2 regions of the Stenotrophomonas sp. 109824_Sma genome follow, and region 2 is predicted to be linked to the other one. Evidence: predicted binding sites of a transcription regulator. Region 2 holds the regulator's gene; the other holds the start of a gene.
What was found. Region 2 encodes FliA, which starts transcription of late flagellar genes. Its sites were predicted from a motif close to TAAAGTTTNNCNNNCNNNGGCCGATAA; they were not measured.
Positions count from the first base shown of each region.

Region 1: a site for FliA is predicted at 4,638-4,664, ahead of ACZK1G_RS06215 (methyl-accepting chemotaxis protein). Genes of this name have one in related genera too.

Region 1 covers NZ_CM151078.1:1,335,035-1,342,295, reverse strand. Annotated here, with positions in the region: gene ACZK1G_RS06230 (ABC transporter permease) at 1-595, shown strand, start outside; gene ACZK1G_RS06225 (ABC transporter permease) at 592-1,719, shown strand; gene ACZK1G_RS06220 (glycine zipper 2TM domain-containing protein) at 1,849-2,217, opposite strand; gene ACZK1G_RS06215 (methyl-accepting chemotaxis protein) at 2,384-4,606, opposite strand; gene ACZK1G_RS06210 (hypothetical protein) at 4,817-5,209, opposite strand; gene ACZK1G_RS06205 (hypothetical protein) at 5,480-5,608, opposite strand; gene ACZK1G_RS06200 (DUF2628 domain-containing protein) at 5,664-6,539, opposite strand; gene ACZK1G_RS06195 (hypothetical protein) at 6,676-7,104, opposite strand; gene ACZK1G_RS06190 (hemagglutinin repeat-containing protein) at 7,108-7,261, opposite strand, start outside.
Region 2 covers NZ_CM151078.1:2,214,227-2,221,487, forward strand. Annotated here, with positions in the region: gene ACZK1G_RS10480 (protein phosphatase CheZ) at 1-501, opposite strand, end outside; gene cheY (chemotaxis response regulator CheY) at 501-893, opposite strand; gene ACZK1G_RS10490 (RNA polymerase sigma factor FliA) at 951-1,694, opposite strand; gene ACZK1G_RS10495 (MinD/ParA family ATP-binding protein) at 1,691-2,578, opposite strand; gene flhF (flagellar biosynthesis GTPase FlhF) at 2,565-4,166, opposite strand; gene flhA (flagellar biosynthesis protein FlhA) at 4,312-6,372, opposite strand; gene flhB (flagellar biosynthesis protein FlhB) at 6,417-7,261, opposite strand, start outside.

The DNA of each region.
Region 1 (7,261 bases), 880 kb from region 2:
CGCGGTGCTGTCGCTGGTGCTGGCACTTGCGGTGGCCGGCAGCCTCGGCCGCGAGATCCGCGACGGTACCCTGCCCGCCTGGCTGGGCCGCACGCCTTGGCTGGCGATTGCCGGCAAGGTCGCGCCGTACATCCTGCTGTTCTCGGTGTATGGCGCACTCGGCATCGGCTACCTGGCCTGGCTGCGCGGCGATGGCGTGGCGGGCAGCGTGCTCCTGCTGCTGCTCGCACAGCCGCTGTTCTACCTGGCCACGGCCGCCTACGCGCTGTTCTTCGTCGGCGTCACCCGCGACATGGGCACCGCGCTGTCCGCGGTCGGCCTCAGCATCGGCACCGCACTGGCGTTCTCCAGCGCCACCTTCCCGGTGCTGGATGGCCCCCTGTTCACCCGCATCTGGCATCAGCTGCTGCCGCTCAGCGCCTACATCAAGCTGCAGACCCAGCAGCAGTTCATCGGTTCGCCGCTGCAGGTTTCGGTATGGCCGTTGGCCACGCTGCTGCTGATGGCAGTGGTGGCCGGTGGCATCGGTGGCCTGCGCCTGATCGCCTTTGCGCGTACGCCTGCCGCCGCGCAACCGGCAGGGGCCGACGCATGAGCGCACTCTGGCGCAGCCTGCGGCAGACCCTGATGGCGGTGCTGTGCGACCGCTATGCGATCGTGGTGATGGTCGGCGCGGTGATCCTGTACTCGTTCTTCTACCCGGCCGCATACCGCCACCAGGTAGCCGGCAACCTGCCGGTGCTGGTGGTGGATGAAGACCACAGCGCGACCAGCCGTGAGCTGCTGCGCAAGTTCGATGCACTCCGGGTGGCACGCGTGGTCGGGCAACCGGCAGACATCGACAGTGCCCGCCAGCAGCTGGAAGCCGGCCACGCCGAAGGCATCGTGCTGATCCCGGCCAACCTGGAACGCGACATCCTGCGCGGCCACCCGGCCAAGCTGGTGCTGCTCGGCAACGGCGCCTACCTGGGGCGTGCCAGCTGGGTGCTGGGCAGCGTGGCCGATGCACTGGGCGCGTTCGGGCGTGAGGCGGTAGTCGGCCAGGCCGCCTTCATGGGCGCACCGCAGGCACCACCGGTCACCCTGGTGCAGCGCCCGCTGTACAACACGCAGGAAGGCTATGGCAGCGCCATCGTGCCCGGCGTGGCCGAGCTGATCGTGCACCAGACGCTGCTGATGGGCATCGGCGTCCTGCTCGGCGGCCGCCGCCTCGCGCTCGGCCGGCGCCTGCGCTTCGACCTGCCGACCCTGGCCGGCATGGCGATGGGCTTCGGCCTGATCGGCCTGTTTGGCCTGTTCTACTACGCCGGTTTCACCGCCTGGGTGCAGGACTATCCGCGCGGCGGCAACCCGCTGGGCCAGCTGCTGGGCGGCACCTTGTTCATCGCCGCCACCGTGGCCTTCGGCCTGTTCGTCGGCAGCTTCTTCCGCACCCGCGAACGCGCCTTCCAGTACATCATCGCCACCTCGATCCCGCTGTTCTTCCTGGCCAACCTGTCGTGGCCGGCGGTGATGACGCCACAACCGCTGGTCTGGCTGGCGCAGCTGTTGCCGACCACCTCGGGCATCAACCTGATGGTGCGCCTGAACCAGATGGACACCAGCCTGGCCGAAGTCAGCCACGAACTGATCACCCTCACCGCCCTGCTGCTGCTCTACGGCAGCCTCGCCACCTGGCGCCTCCTCGCAAAAAAGGGGACGGAGGGGATTAAGTCGTAAGCGGCCGGTTGGGGGGGATTGCGACTTAATCCCCTCCGTCCCCTTTTCCTGCAACGAAGAACGCCGGCGCGGGGCCGGCGTTCGAGTGCTGCGATGTGGAAGGGGAAAACGGGGTCTGGCAGCGATCGATCAGCGATAGACGCGTTCGCAGCGGCGCTCGACCACGCGGTCGCCGTTCTTCTGCTGGCTGTTGCCCTGGATCTGGCGACCGGCCGCACCACCGGCAACAGCACCTGCCACGGTAGCGAGCTTCTTGCCATTGCCGCCGCCCACCTGGTTGCCCAGCAGGCCACCGATCACCGCGCCGGTGGCAGTACCGGCAATGCGGTTGGGATCGCGCGAGTTGCGCTGCACTTCCACGTTCTTGCAGACCACGCGGCTGCCATCGTTGAATCGGCGTCCTTCATCGCGCGGCCCGTAGGTCTGTGCACCGGCTACCGACGAAGCCGCCAGCAGGGTGCCCAGCACAAGCAGTCGGGTCGAGGTCTTCATGGCCATCTCCTGAGTTCCGGTATGGCGCAAGTGTCCTCCCGCGGTTGGCAACCGGAAGTGAAATGCGCGTGTCCGCCACCTCATCGGCCATCGCGCGTTCAGGAAGAAAATCCGCGCCCATCACGATCAGCCATCGTGATGGGCGCCGTCTCCCTACCGGCGTGCTGCCTTGCTAGAACTCTTCCCAGCCACCGGCGTTGGCCGCCAGTGTCGGTTCGATGCGGGGTGAAAGCGCAGCGGGCCGACGCACTGGAGTGACCGTCGCAGCTACCGCTGCCAATGCAGGGCGTGCCACCGCCGCCGCCGTCGCCGCACCCGTGCGGAACACCGAAACCGCCTCGGCCAGCAGGTTGGCCTGCTCTTCCATCGAGCGTGCCGCTGCACTGGCCTCTTCCACCAGTGCCGCATTCTGCTGCGTGGTCTCGTCCATCTGCACCACCGCCTGGTTCACCTGTTCGATGCCCGAGCTCTGCTCCTGCGAGGCGGCGGAGATATCGGCCATGATGTCGGTCACGCGCTGCACCGACGCCACGATCTCGCCCATCGTGGTGCCAGCCTGGCGAACCAGCGCCGATCCATCGGCGACCTTGCCGACCGAATCCTCGATCAGGCCCTTGATCTCCTTGGCCGCACCGGCCGAGCGCTGGGCCAACGTGCGCACCTCACTGGCCACCACCGCAAAGCCCCTGCCCTGCTCGCCGGCGCGCGCAGCTTCCACCGCCGCGTTCAACGCCAGGATGTTGGTCTGGAAGGCGATACCGTCGATGACCGAGATGATCTCGGCGATCTTCTTCGACGAGGCTTCGATGGCCGACATCGTGGTGACCACCTGTCCGACCACCTCGCCGCCCTGCGAGGCGACACCGTGCGCGCCGATGGCAAGCTGGTTGGCCTGGCGGGCATGCTCGGCGTTCTGCTTCACGGTAGAGGTCAGCTCCTCCATCGACGCAGCCGTCTCTTCCAGGTTCGCCGCCTGCTGCTCGGTGCGCCGCGACAGATCGGTGTTGCCCGAGGCGATCTCGCCTGCCGCCAGGTTGATGCTGGACGCGCTGGACTGGATGCGGCCGACAATCTGCTTGAGCTGGTCGACGGTGGCATTGCAGTCATCACGCATGCGGGCGAACACGCCATGGAAGTCGCCCTGCATGCGCACGGTCAGGTCTCCGCGCGAGATCGCCTGCAGCAGGGTCGACACCTGCACCAGGTTCTCGTCGGTGGTCTGCATCAGGCGATTGAGCTCGGTCACCATGTCGCGGAAATCATAGGCGAAGCGATCTTCATCGCCGCGCAGGCTGAAATCGCCCGCCGCCGCTGCCGTCGCCAGCCGGCGGATCTCGCTGTTGATCGCCGACAGGCTGGTCTTGGTCTCGTCCATGGCCTGGGTGATCGCCGCCTTCTCGCCCGGCAGCGGATCCATGTCCACCGACAGGTCGCCACGGGCGTAGTGCTTCATCACCTCGATCAACCGGTTCTGCACCTGCACGTGCGAGCCGACCAGCGCATTGGTCTCATGCACCATGCGCCCGTAGTCGCCGGGAAAGGCACTCTCGTCCATGCGGTAGCTGAGGCTGCCCGCATCGTGCTGGCGCGCCAGCTCACCCTGCGCCGCCATCACCGACTGCAGCTGCGCCTGCATGCGCTGCATCGACCGGAGCAACTGGCTTACCTCATCATTGCCGGAGGCGTCGATGCTGCTGTCCAGCCGCCCGTTGGCGATGCCATCGGCCAGCTTCACCGCCCCTTCCAGCGGACGGGTCAGGCTGCGGGTGATGGCCCACGCGGCCAGTGCGCCGAGAATCAGGCTGAGCACACCGAAGGCGATGGACAGGGTTCCCGTCCACGCTTCCGTGGCGCGGTATTCCTCTCGGCTGCGCGCGGTCAGCGCTTCCTGATGCCGCAGCAATGTCGAGATGGCCTCGTTCCATGCGGTTGCCAGCCCATGCTCGGCGAGCAGTTCCTTGGCCGCGCCGTCGAAATCACCCGCCTTCATGCGCTCGTGAAGATGCTGGGTGGAGGCATCGGTCGCCTTGCGTGCCGCGTCGATCTTCGCAACCAGGGCATCGCCGGTGGCGTCGCGTGGAATCCTGATGTATTTGGCCCAGATACCGTCGTAGGTCCGCGACAGCTCCTGCGCCTTCTGATAATCCTTGTCGAAATCCTCGCCACGCTTGATCACCATCAGCCGGCGGTGCATCAACACTGCGTTGTTGGTATCCAGCATGTCGTTCAACAGCCGCATCTTCACCATGTTGACGTCCACCACTTTCTCGAACTGGGCGGACTTCAGGTGATTCCCGTACAGCACCAGGCCGACGATGGCCACGATGAACAGCAGCAGCAGTCCAAACCCGGCACCCAGCCGGGATCCCACTCGGAGGTTGCGTAAGGCGAGCATCTCAATTCCCTTGATCATGGCCGTACGATCGATGGCGGCGCAGGCAGGGGAAACTTTATGGGTCGATATTATTATATCGATCCAAAACTCTGGAACTGTGCAGACAGATGTGAAATCAGACGACCCATGAAGGCGTTATATCCATAAGGTATATCGCCACGGGTAGCGCGAATGGGATCAGGCCGGGGACTGCCCCCCCGCTATCCGGCATTACGGTGCAGCAGGCCCCGGGAAGACCAGATCCTTTCCGAGCCTTGCCGCATAGACGCTCTCGAACTGGAACGAGAGCACAAATCGAAACCCACACGTCGCGGCGTAGCGCTTTGTGAAGCGGCAGATTTCCTCCCAGGTGCTTTCAAACCCGCTCGCGCGGAAATGAAACGAGCCGAGCAGGCCCACCTGCCACTCGGCTTCAATCCCTTCCGCTACGAGCGCCTCCGGCGGGTCGACGATGCCGAACCCGAAGCCGGTGTTGGACACTGGAAGATATCCATGCAAACCGTCAGCACCGTCGGAGTGCTCGGCCTGGATTGAATCCAGGGCGTGCAGTACGGCGCCCAGGTCGGCACCGGCTTCGACTTCCAGAAACAGCGAAATGCTCATTATCGAACCATCATTCTGAAGCCAACAGCTTCATGACTCGGCATGGCCGCTTTCGTCTTCGGCTTCATTTCTGTCCTGAAGAATTCCTGATTCATACGGACTGCCCCTGCCCACCTCACCCATGGGAGCTCGCAATAATCCGGCTACCGCTTCAGATCAGTGTAGGTAGCACCCATATCCTTTATGCCCTCCTCGCTGTTCCCCATGGACGCTCTCACCGCGTCCAACCAGTCCTCCCACGCACCTGGATCCGTGGGGCTTCGATCCTCCTTAAGACTCCAGCCAAGTGAACCCAGCAGCCCCCCCGATCTCATCGCTGGGGCCGCGGGAATAGTCGATCTGGAGGAAGTAGAACATCGCCATGTAGGCTTCCTCGATCGTCAAGAGCTGTTCTTTCACCAATAATCTCCCTGCATGCCCCATTTCCAGAGCGACTCTCGCCGGATGTCAGCGATCACAATCCAATGAGGGTATGCCGGTTGAAGAACCGCATCTTCCCCTCGATCGTGAAGTCCGTGCGCCTGATTTCACCCAGCATCATCTCGCGTTGGGCGTCGTTCAACGTACACGGCTCCAGGACATTGGCCTCCAGCACTTGACCTGGTGGCGCCAAACGCAACTCGACAATGCAGGCATTGCCCTCGGTTGGAACGCCCGCTGGCCACGCCGTCATTGCGATTGCACGCATTTGCTCCTGGTACGCCCCCCGCTCTGCTTCCTCTATCTGCGGGTCCGGCAGATCCGGCGGGTTCGCCGCCACGTACACAGCAGACTGCGTGGGCGTTGGCTCTGATAGCGAACGGACGATCAGATTGATCAGGGTGTTCTGTGAGGCCGTTACCGCCAAGGCGATCACCAGAGCTGTGTAGCTGACACCGCCAGCCTTCTGCAGTTCAAGGTGCCGCCGATGTGCCCCGCGATGCTCGGCATCAACCTTGCGGACAATCCTTCGACAGTGCGCCAGGTACAGCGGATTCGCCAGGATTCCAGCAAGCACGCGAAACACCACGAAAGAAAGCAAAGACAACCACGGCAGCCCCATCAGTACGAAGGCGGTCATCATCAACGGCGAAAGGATGAACCAGATCGCTCCCCACGCATGCATGCGCCGGAAGAAGAACCAGAGTGACGAGAACAGGAATGCCGGCCAGTTCCATCGCCTTGGCGCCCTTCCGGCAGCGTCGTCCAGGCTCCAGAAACGGCAATAGGTAGAGAACCGGTCCCTAACCAAAATCTCCAGTGCACTCTTTTCACTTGGCTCGTCAGCGGCCGAGCCTGCGTCTCGCTCCACACCAATTTCAGCGCGACTAAAAGCGGGCTCGATCTTCATTCGTTCTGATTCTTCATTCAAAAAACGCTGATACTTATTCAAAGGGTTGACTATTCTGGCGGGGCAACCGGGTAGCCGATCAATTGCCTGGCCCTGCATCGACTACCCGTTTCACACACTCCCACAAAAGCCGCATTCAGCGCATCAAATGAAGCAGATCATCGTCCGAACCGATGGCGATCTTTGGAATATGATTTCGAACACGCTCGGGGAGGTCGTCTTCGCGAATCGCAAGCTCCGGCTTGGCGATAAGGCGATAACCATCCCCACTTACGTCATGGCTAAAAATCCCGCGACTCGCCATTTCAAGGAAAGAGCGAAGATAGGCCTCGCGCTGAGCGAGTCCACTGAAATCAGGCAAACTCTCTTCAACCACGATGACGCCCGAGCAAACAGGAAGCGAGTAAATATAGTCACACGCCAATTGCCAGCTCTCGATGGACGACGCAACCTGGCTCGGAACGACACCACGCCCTCCCGTAGCAAAATGACAAACACACCCATCAGCACCAACCGCAAACCAATCAATGTCATTTACCTCAAGAAATTCTTCATCCATTTCCATATATTACTCATCTCCAAATATATTCCTGCAATTATCACACCTAGGAACAGGAAGGCCACTTCTCGGCCGAACAGCAGCAGTAAATTTGATATCCTCAAGCTTCAGACGTGGATTTGCCAGCATCAGTTCGTTTGCAGCTCTGAATTCTGCGCAACGA
Region 2 (7,261 bases):
CTGTTCCGGCGGCAGGCCGAGCGCGCCGAAGCCTTCGTGCACGCGGCGGACGATGCCCACTACGCGACGGATGATCTGCCCGGTCAGGTCCTGGTAGCTCTGCGTCAGGGCGATCTCGGTGAGGTTGTGGCGGATGCGCTCGAGCTGCGCGTCCTGGCCCGGCTGCAGGCCTTCGGCGCGCAGCTGTTCGGTCAGGCTGCGGCATTCCTCGGCCAGGTCCAGGGTACGGTGGGTGGCCTGTTCGGTCATCGCCACCACGTGGTCCAGGCGTGCGCAGGCATCGTCCAGTTCGCCGGCTTCGCTGGGCACGGTCGGCAGTTCACCCAGCGCCTGCCCCAGCTCGCGGGCGAGCCGCGAGAGGCCGCTCATCATCGGCTGCGTGCGCAGCGCGACCAGTCCGTCGATGCGTTGCCGCCACGCGGCTTCGTCACCGGACTCCAGTGCGTCCAGGGCCTCCTGCAGGCGCAGGGCGAGGGCGTTCTTGTCGACCGTGGTATCCATCAGGCGCTGGCCGCCAGGCGTTCGAAGATCTTGCCGAGCTTTTCTTCCAGCGTCTGCGCGGTGAACGGCTTGATGATGTAACCGTTCACGCCGTTCTGGGCCGCTTCAATGATCTGCTCGCGCTTGGCTTCGGCGGTGACCATCAGTACCGGCAGGGTCTTCAGCTTGGCATCGGCACGGATCGCCTTGAGCAGTTCGATGCCGGTCATCACCGGCATGTTCCAGTCGGTGACGACGAAATCGAACGGCTGGCTCTGCAGCAGCGACAGCGCGGCATGCCCGTCCTCGGCTTCGGCGGTGTTGGTGAAGCCCAGATCGCCCAGCAGGTTCTTGACGATTCGACGCATGGTCGAGAAGTCGTCGACGATCAGGATGCGCATGTTCTTGTTCAAAGCAGAGTTCCTTTGTTGTTCATTCCGGGCGGCCGGGGGCAGCCGCCTCGGGGATGTTCATTCTTCCAGGCCGGCGTCGACGGCCTCGAATATCTTCAGCCGGCCGCGCAGGCGCAGCACGGCCTGGCCGTGGATCTGGCAGACCCGCGATTCGCTCACGCCGAGCACCGCGCCGATCTCCTTCAGGTTCAGCTCCTGCTCGTAGTAGAGCGAGAGCACCAGTTGTTCGCGCTCGGGCAGGTGGCCGATGGCCTTGCCCAGCTCGCGGCCGAACTCGCCGCGCTCCAGCACCTGCTGCGGGGTCGGGCCACCCTGGGCGACGGTGTCCAGTTCGCCCTGGTCTTCGATGCGCGACTCCAGGCTCAGCACCTGGCCACGTGCGGCGTCTTCCATCAGCCGCAGGTATTCGGGCAGCGGCATCTCCATCGCGGCGGCCACTTCGGTGGCGCTGGCGGCACGGCCGGTGCTCTGTTCCAGGCGGCGGATGGTGGCGGCGGCATCGCGGGCACGGCGGTGCACCGAGCGCGGCACCCAGTCGCCACGGCGGATCTCGTCGATCATCGAGCCGCGGATGCGGATCGAGGCATAGGTCTCGAACGACGCGCCCTGGTCGGCGTCATAGCTGCGCGAGGCTTCGATCAGGCCCATCATGCCGGCTTGGATCAGATCATCGACTTCGACGCTGGCCGGCAGGCGCGCGGCCAGGTGGTGGGCGATGCGCCGCACCAGGTCCGAGTGCTGGGCGATGACCTCGTTGGCCGCCGAGCGCTGGACTTCCCTGTACTGGGCTGCGCCTTTCATGCGGCCACCCCGCGCTGCTTGAGAATGCGTTCGAGGAAGAACTCGACACCGCCACGCGGTTCGGTCGGTGCCTGCCAGCGTGCGGTGCGGCGCGCGATCTCGGTGATCGCCAGCGCCGAAGGGCTGGACGGATAGGCCTTCACCACCGGCTGCTGGCGCTGCACCGACAGGCGCAGCCAGTCATCCTGCGGCACGCAGCCCAGGTAGTTCAGCGAGACATCGGCGAGGAACTTCTCGCAGACGCGGGTCAGCTTCTCGTACAGCACGCGGCCCTCGTTCGGGTCACGCACCATGTTGGCCACCACCTGGATGCGGTCCACGCCACGTTCGCGCGACAGCACCTTGATCAGTGCGTAGGCGTCGGTGATTGAAGCCGGCTCATCGCAGACCACCACTACGGTGTCCTGCGCGGCCTGGCAGAAGGTCAGCACGCCGTCGGTGATGCCGGCGGCGGTATCGACCACCATGATGTCCAGCTCGCGTTCCAGTTCGGAGAACACGTTGACCAGGCCGACATGCTCGGCCGGGGCCAGTTCGGCCATGTGCCGGCGGCCCGATGCGGCCGGGACCACCAGCACGCCGTTCGGGCCTTCGACGATGACGTCGTCCAGGGAGCAGCGGCCGGCAACCAGGTCGGCCAGCGTAAAGGTGGGGTTCAGCCCCAGGATCACGTCGATGTTGGCCAGGCCGAGGTCGGCGTCCAGCAGCAGCGTGCGCTTGCCCATGCCGGCCAGCGCCACGGCCAGGTTGGCGGACACATTCGTCTTGCCCACGCCGCCCTTGCCGCCGGTCACGGCAATGGTGCGCACAGGGCCGAGCGGCTCGCTGCGGGTGGCCGACAGCGGGAAGGTCTTGGTCAGCTTGGCGTACTCACGCGACGGCATGGTTCAACTCCGGGTTGCAGGGCATATCGGCCGCTCGGCGCAAATCTTCAAGGCGAAGTACAAGATTGGCTGCACTGGCCCGGTGCAGGTCCTCCGGCACGTCCTGGCCATCGGTCACCCAGGTGATCGGCAGGGCGTGGTCCACGGCCACCGACAGGGCGTTGCCGAAGCGGCCGGTCTCGTCCAGCTTGCTCAGCACCAGCCCCTGCAGGTTGGCCGCACCGAAGCGGCGCACCACCTCGTCCATGTCGCCGAAGCTGGTGTTGGCCGGCAGCACCAGCAGGGTGCGGACCTGGCGGGCGGCGCGCAGCCACTGCAGCTGGGCGGCCAGGGCACGGTCGCGCGGGCCCAGGCCCGCGGTGTCGATCAGCACCAGCTTGTAGTCCTTCAGGCGTTCCAGCAGCTGGTCCAGGTCGGTGCCGCTGTTGGCCTCGTGCACGGCGATGCCGAGCTGGCGGCCGTAGCCATACAGCTGCTCACGGGCACCGATGCGGGTGGTGTCGGTGGTGACCAGGGCGACGTCGCGCGGTGCGTGCTTCTCGGCGAAGCGCGAGGCCAGCTTGGCGATGGTGGTGGTCTTGCCGGCGCCGGTCGGTCCGACCAGGGCGATCACACCACCTTCTTCCAGCGGGTCGACCGGAGCGATCGGCAGCTTGCGCGAGATCAGCCCCAGCATTAGGCCGCGGCCGCGGTGGGCCTCGGTCTCCAGCGGGATCTGCATGGCCACGTCGCGGGCCAGGCCGGCATCGAAGCCGTATTCGTCCATCAGGTCCAGCGCGGTGGCGCGCACCGGGCAGCCACGCAGGCGCTCGTCGGTGAAGCGGTTCATCTCGCGCTCGATCACCTGGCGCATGCCGGCCACTTCCTGGCGCAGCTGGCGGATCTCGGCGTCGTCCTGGGCGACCACGGTCAGCGTCGGTGCCGGGGCCAGCATCGGGGCCGGGCTGGCCTCGACGACGGCTTCGACCGCTGCCGGTTCGCTGGCGGCGATATCTGGCTGTGCATCGGTCACGACAGCGGTCGGCAGCGGCGGCGGCTGCACGGCCGGCGCCGCGCTTTCGTGATGCGTCTCATGCGGCGGGTCGATCTGGAAGCGGGCGCGGTTGGCCGGTGCGACGATGGCTTCGGCGAACGGGGCGAAGATCTGGTCCGGCAGCGCCGGTTCGTTGACGGCGGCACGCGCCAGGGTGGCGGCGAAGCCGGTGCTGCCGCGGGTCGGCACGATCTCGTCGGCGCTGTCCAGGGTGCGGCCGGTGGCGCCGACGGCGGCGCGGGCGAGGGCGGCGACGGCCGAGGTGGTGGCGGCGACCGGTTCCGGCGCCGGGGTGCTGCTGCGGCGGCGGGTGACGGCGGCGATCACCGCGTCGGCGGCGGTGCGCGGCTTGGGGGCCGGCGGCGGTGCGACATCACGGCGCGAGGCTTCCAGTGCACGCTGCACGGCGCTCTCGTCGTAGTTGGCGGCGGCGACGATCTCGATACCTTCCTCGATCCGGCGGTTGGACAGGATCACGGCGTCAGGACCATGTTCCTTGCGCACCAGGTTCATGGCCGAGCGCATGTCGGCGGCGACGAATCGTTTGATTTTCATGCTGTGGTCACGGGACGAAGACGGCGGGGTGGCGGTCGGAGAACTCGGGTGGTCGGTGGTCTGCACGGTGCGGGTTCCCCTTGGTATCTGTCTGTTGCGTTGGTTCGAAAGTGGTGTCTGTTTTCTGGCGCATCGGAGGGCGGCGTCAGCTGATCGTTCCGACCAGCTTCAGGCGCTTGTCCTCCGGCACCTCGCTGTAGGCCAGGACCGACAGCGACGGAACGCTGTGGCGGACCAGGCGGGCCAGCGCGGCGCGCACCGGGCCAGGTACCAGCACGACCGCGGGCTCGTTGCGGGCTTCCTGCTTGCTGACACATTCGGCCAGGCTCTGGTGCAGTCGCTCAGCGAGTCCGGGTTCCAGCGCGGCGCCGTTGCCCTGCGTGGACTCCTGCAAGACACGTTCCAATTGCGGGTTGAGGGTGAACACCGGCAGCTCCGCCGACATTCCGGCGATCTCCTGCACGATGAAGCGGCCCAGCGCGGTGCGCACGGCGGCGGTCAGCACGGCCGGGTCCTGGCTGCTGGGCGCGTGTTCGACCAGTGCTTCGGCGATCTTGCGCAGCTGGCGGATCGGAATGCGCTCGACCAGCAGGTTCTGCAGCACGCGCACCACTGCCGACAGCGGCAGCGCCTTCGGCGTCAGATCTTCGACGAGCTTCGGCGCGCTCTTGGCCAGGTTGGCCAGCAGGTGCTGCACTTCTTCGTGGCCGAGCAGTTCCGGCGCGTGCTCGCGGATCAGGTGCGACAGATGGGTGGCGACCACAGTGGCCGGATCGACCACGGTGTAGCCCAGCGTTTCGGCCTGGGCGCGCTGGTGCGGCTGGATCCAGGTGGCATCCAGGCCGAACGCGGGGTCCTTGCCGGCGATGCCTTCCAGCGCGCCGAGCGCACTGCCCGGGTCCAGCGCCAGTTCGCGATCAGGATGGATCTCGGCGGTGGCCACCGGCACGCCGTGCACCAGCACGCGGTAGCCGTTGGCCGGCAGTTCCAGGTTGTCGCGGATGTGCACCGACGGGATCAGGAAGCCGACATCCTGGGTCAGCTTGCGGCGCACGCCCTTGATGCGTGCCATCAGTTCGCCGCCCTGGTTGCTGTCCACCAGCGGAATCAGCCGGTAGCCGACCTCCAGGCCCAGCGGATCGACCGGGCGCAGTTCGTCCCAGCTCAGTTCGGCGGTCGGTGCGGGTGCGGCTGGGCGGCCGAGTGCGTTGAGCGCGGCAGCATCGGTGCCAGCGCCCGCCGCATCGGCAGCCGGGGCCTTGCCCTTGCGGTACACCTTCCAGGCGATGAAACCGAGGATCGCGGACAGCGTCAGGAAAGCGACGTTGGGCATGCCCGGCACCAGGCCGACCACGCCGATGATGCCGGCGGTGATCGCCAGCGCACGGTACTGGCCGAACACCTGGCCGGTCATGGCCTGGGCCATGTCCTGCGAGCGCGAGGCGCGGGTAACCAGCATCGCCACGGCGCTGGAGACCAGCAGGGCCGGCAGCTGCGCCACCAGACCGTCACCGATCGACAGCAGGGTGTAGGTGGCAGCGGCTTCGCCGAATGGCATGCCATGCTGCAGCACGCCCACGGCCAGGCCGCCGAGCATGTTGATGAACAGGATCAGGATGCCGGCAATGGCGTCGCCGCGGATGAACTTGCTGGCACCGTCCATCGCACCGTAGAAGTCGGCTTCCTCGCGGACTTCTTCACGGCGCAGCTTGGCTTCTTCACGCGTCAGCAAACCGGCGTTGAGGTCGGCGTCGATCGCCATCTGCTTGCCGGGCATCGCGTCGAGGATGAAGCGCGCAGTCACTTCCGAGACGCGGCCGGCGCCCTTGGTGATGACCACGAAGTTGATGATGGTCAGGATCGCGAACACCACGATGCCGACCGCGTAGTTGCCGCCGATCACGAACTCGCCGAACGCGGCGATGACCTTGCCCGCGGCGTCGTGGCCGTTCTGGCCGTTCAGCAGAATCACGCGGGTGGAGGCCACGTTCAGCGCCAGCCGCAGCATGGTGGTGATCAGCAGCACGATCGGGAAGATGGTGAAGTCCAGCGGGCGCTTCACGTAGACCACCGCCAGCAGCACCATCAGCGAGATGGCGATGTTGAAGGTGAACAGCGCATCGAGCACCGGCGCGGCCAGCGGCACCACGACCATGGCCAGCAGGGCCAGCACGATCAGCGGTGCGCCAAGGCCCTGACGGATCATTTCCAGGGCGCGGCGGGTGTTGAAACCGGCGGAGGGCTGGGCGCTCACGGGCGGCCTCCCTTGCCGAATTCATCCACCTGGATGTGCGGGGCGTCCGGCATCGGGCCAGTGCGCCAGGCGCGCAGCTGGTAGACGTAGGACAGGACCTGGGCGACGGCCGAATACAGTCTCACGGGGATTTCCTTTCCGAGTTGGCCTTCCCGATACAAGGCGCGTGCCAAAGGCGGGGCAGAGACGATCGCGACTTTGTTGCCGTCGGCCACTTCACGGATGCGCAGGGCGGTCTCGTCCACGCCCAGGGCGACCACGGTGGGGGCGTTCATGGCGCCGCCCTCGTATTTCAGGGCTACCGCATAGTGGGTGGGGTTGACCACCACCACGTCGGCGGTGGGCACCGCTTCCATCATCCGGCGGTTGGCCATCTGCTGCTGCAGCTGGCGGATGCGGCCCTTCACCTCGGGGCTGCCCTCGCTTTCCTTCATTTCCCGGCGCAGCTCTTCACGGGTCATCTTCAGCTTGCGCATCCAGTTCCAGCGCTGGTACGGGGCATCGATGGCGGCCAGCACCAGCATGGCGCCGGCGGTGGCCAGCAGCAGGCGCAGGGTGAAGCCGAGGCCGTCGGTAATGGCGGTCTCCAGCGGGTGGTGGATCAGCCCCCGCAGGGTGTCGAAGCCGGTCCAGACCACCAGCCCGGCGGCCACACCGACGAAGGCCACGCGCAGCAGCGATTTGGTGAACTCGGCGATGGCTTCCGGGCCATACAGGCGCTTGAGCCCGCTCATCGGGTTCATGCGGTTGATATCGGGCAGCAGCGCCTTCTGCGACCAGCGCAGGCCACCCATCACCAGCGGTGCGACGAAGCTGGCCAGCAGGCAGACCAGCACCAGCG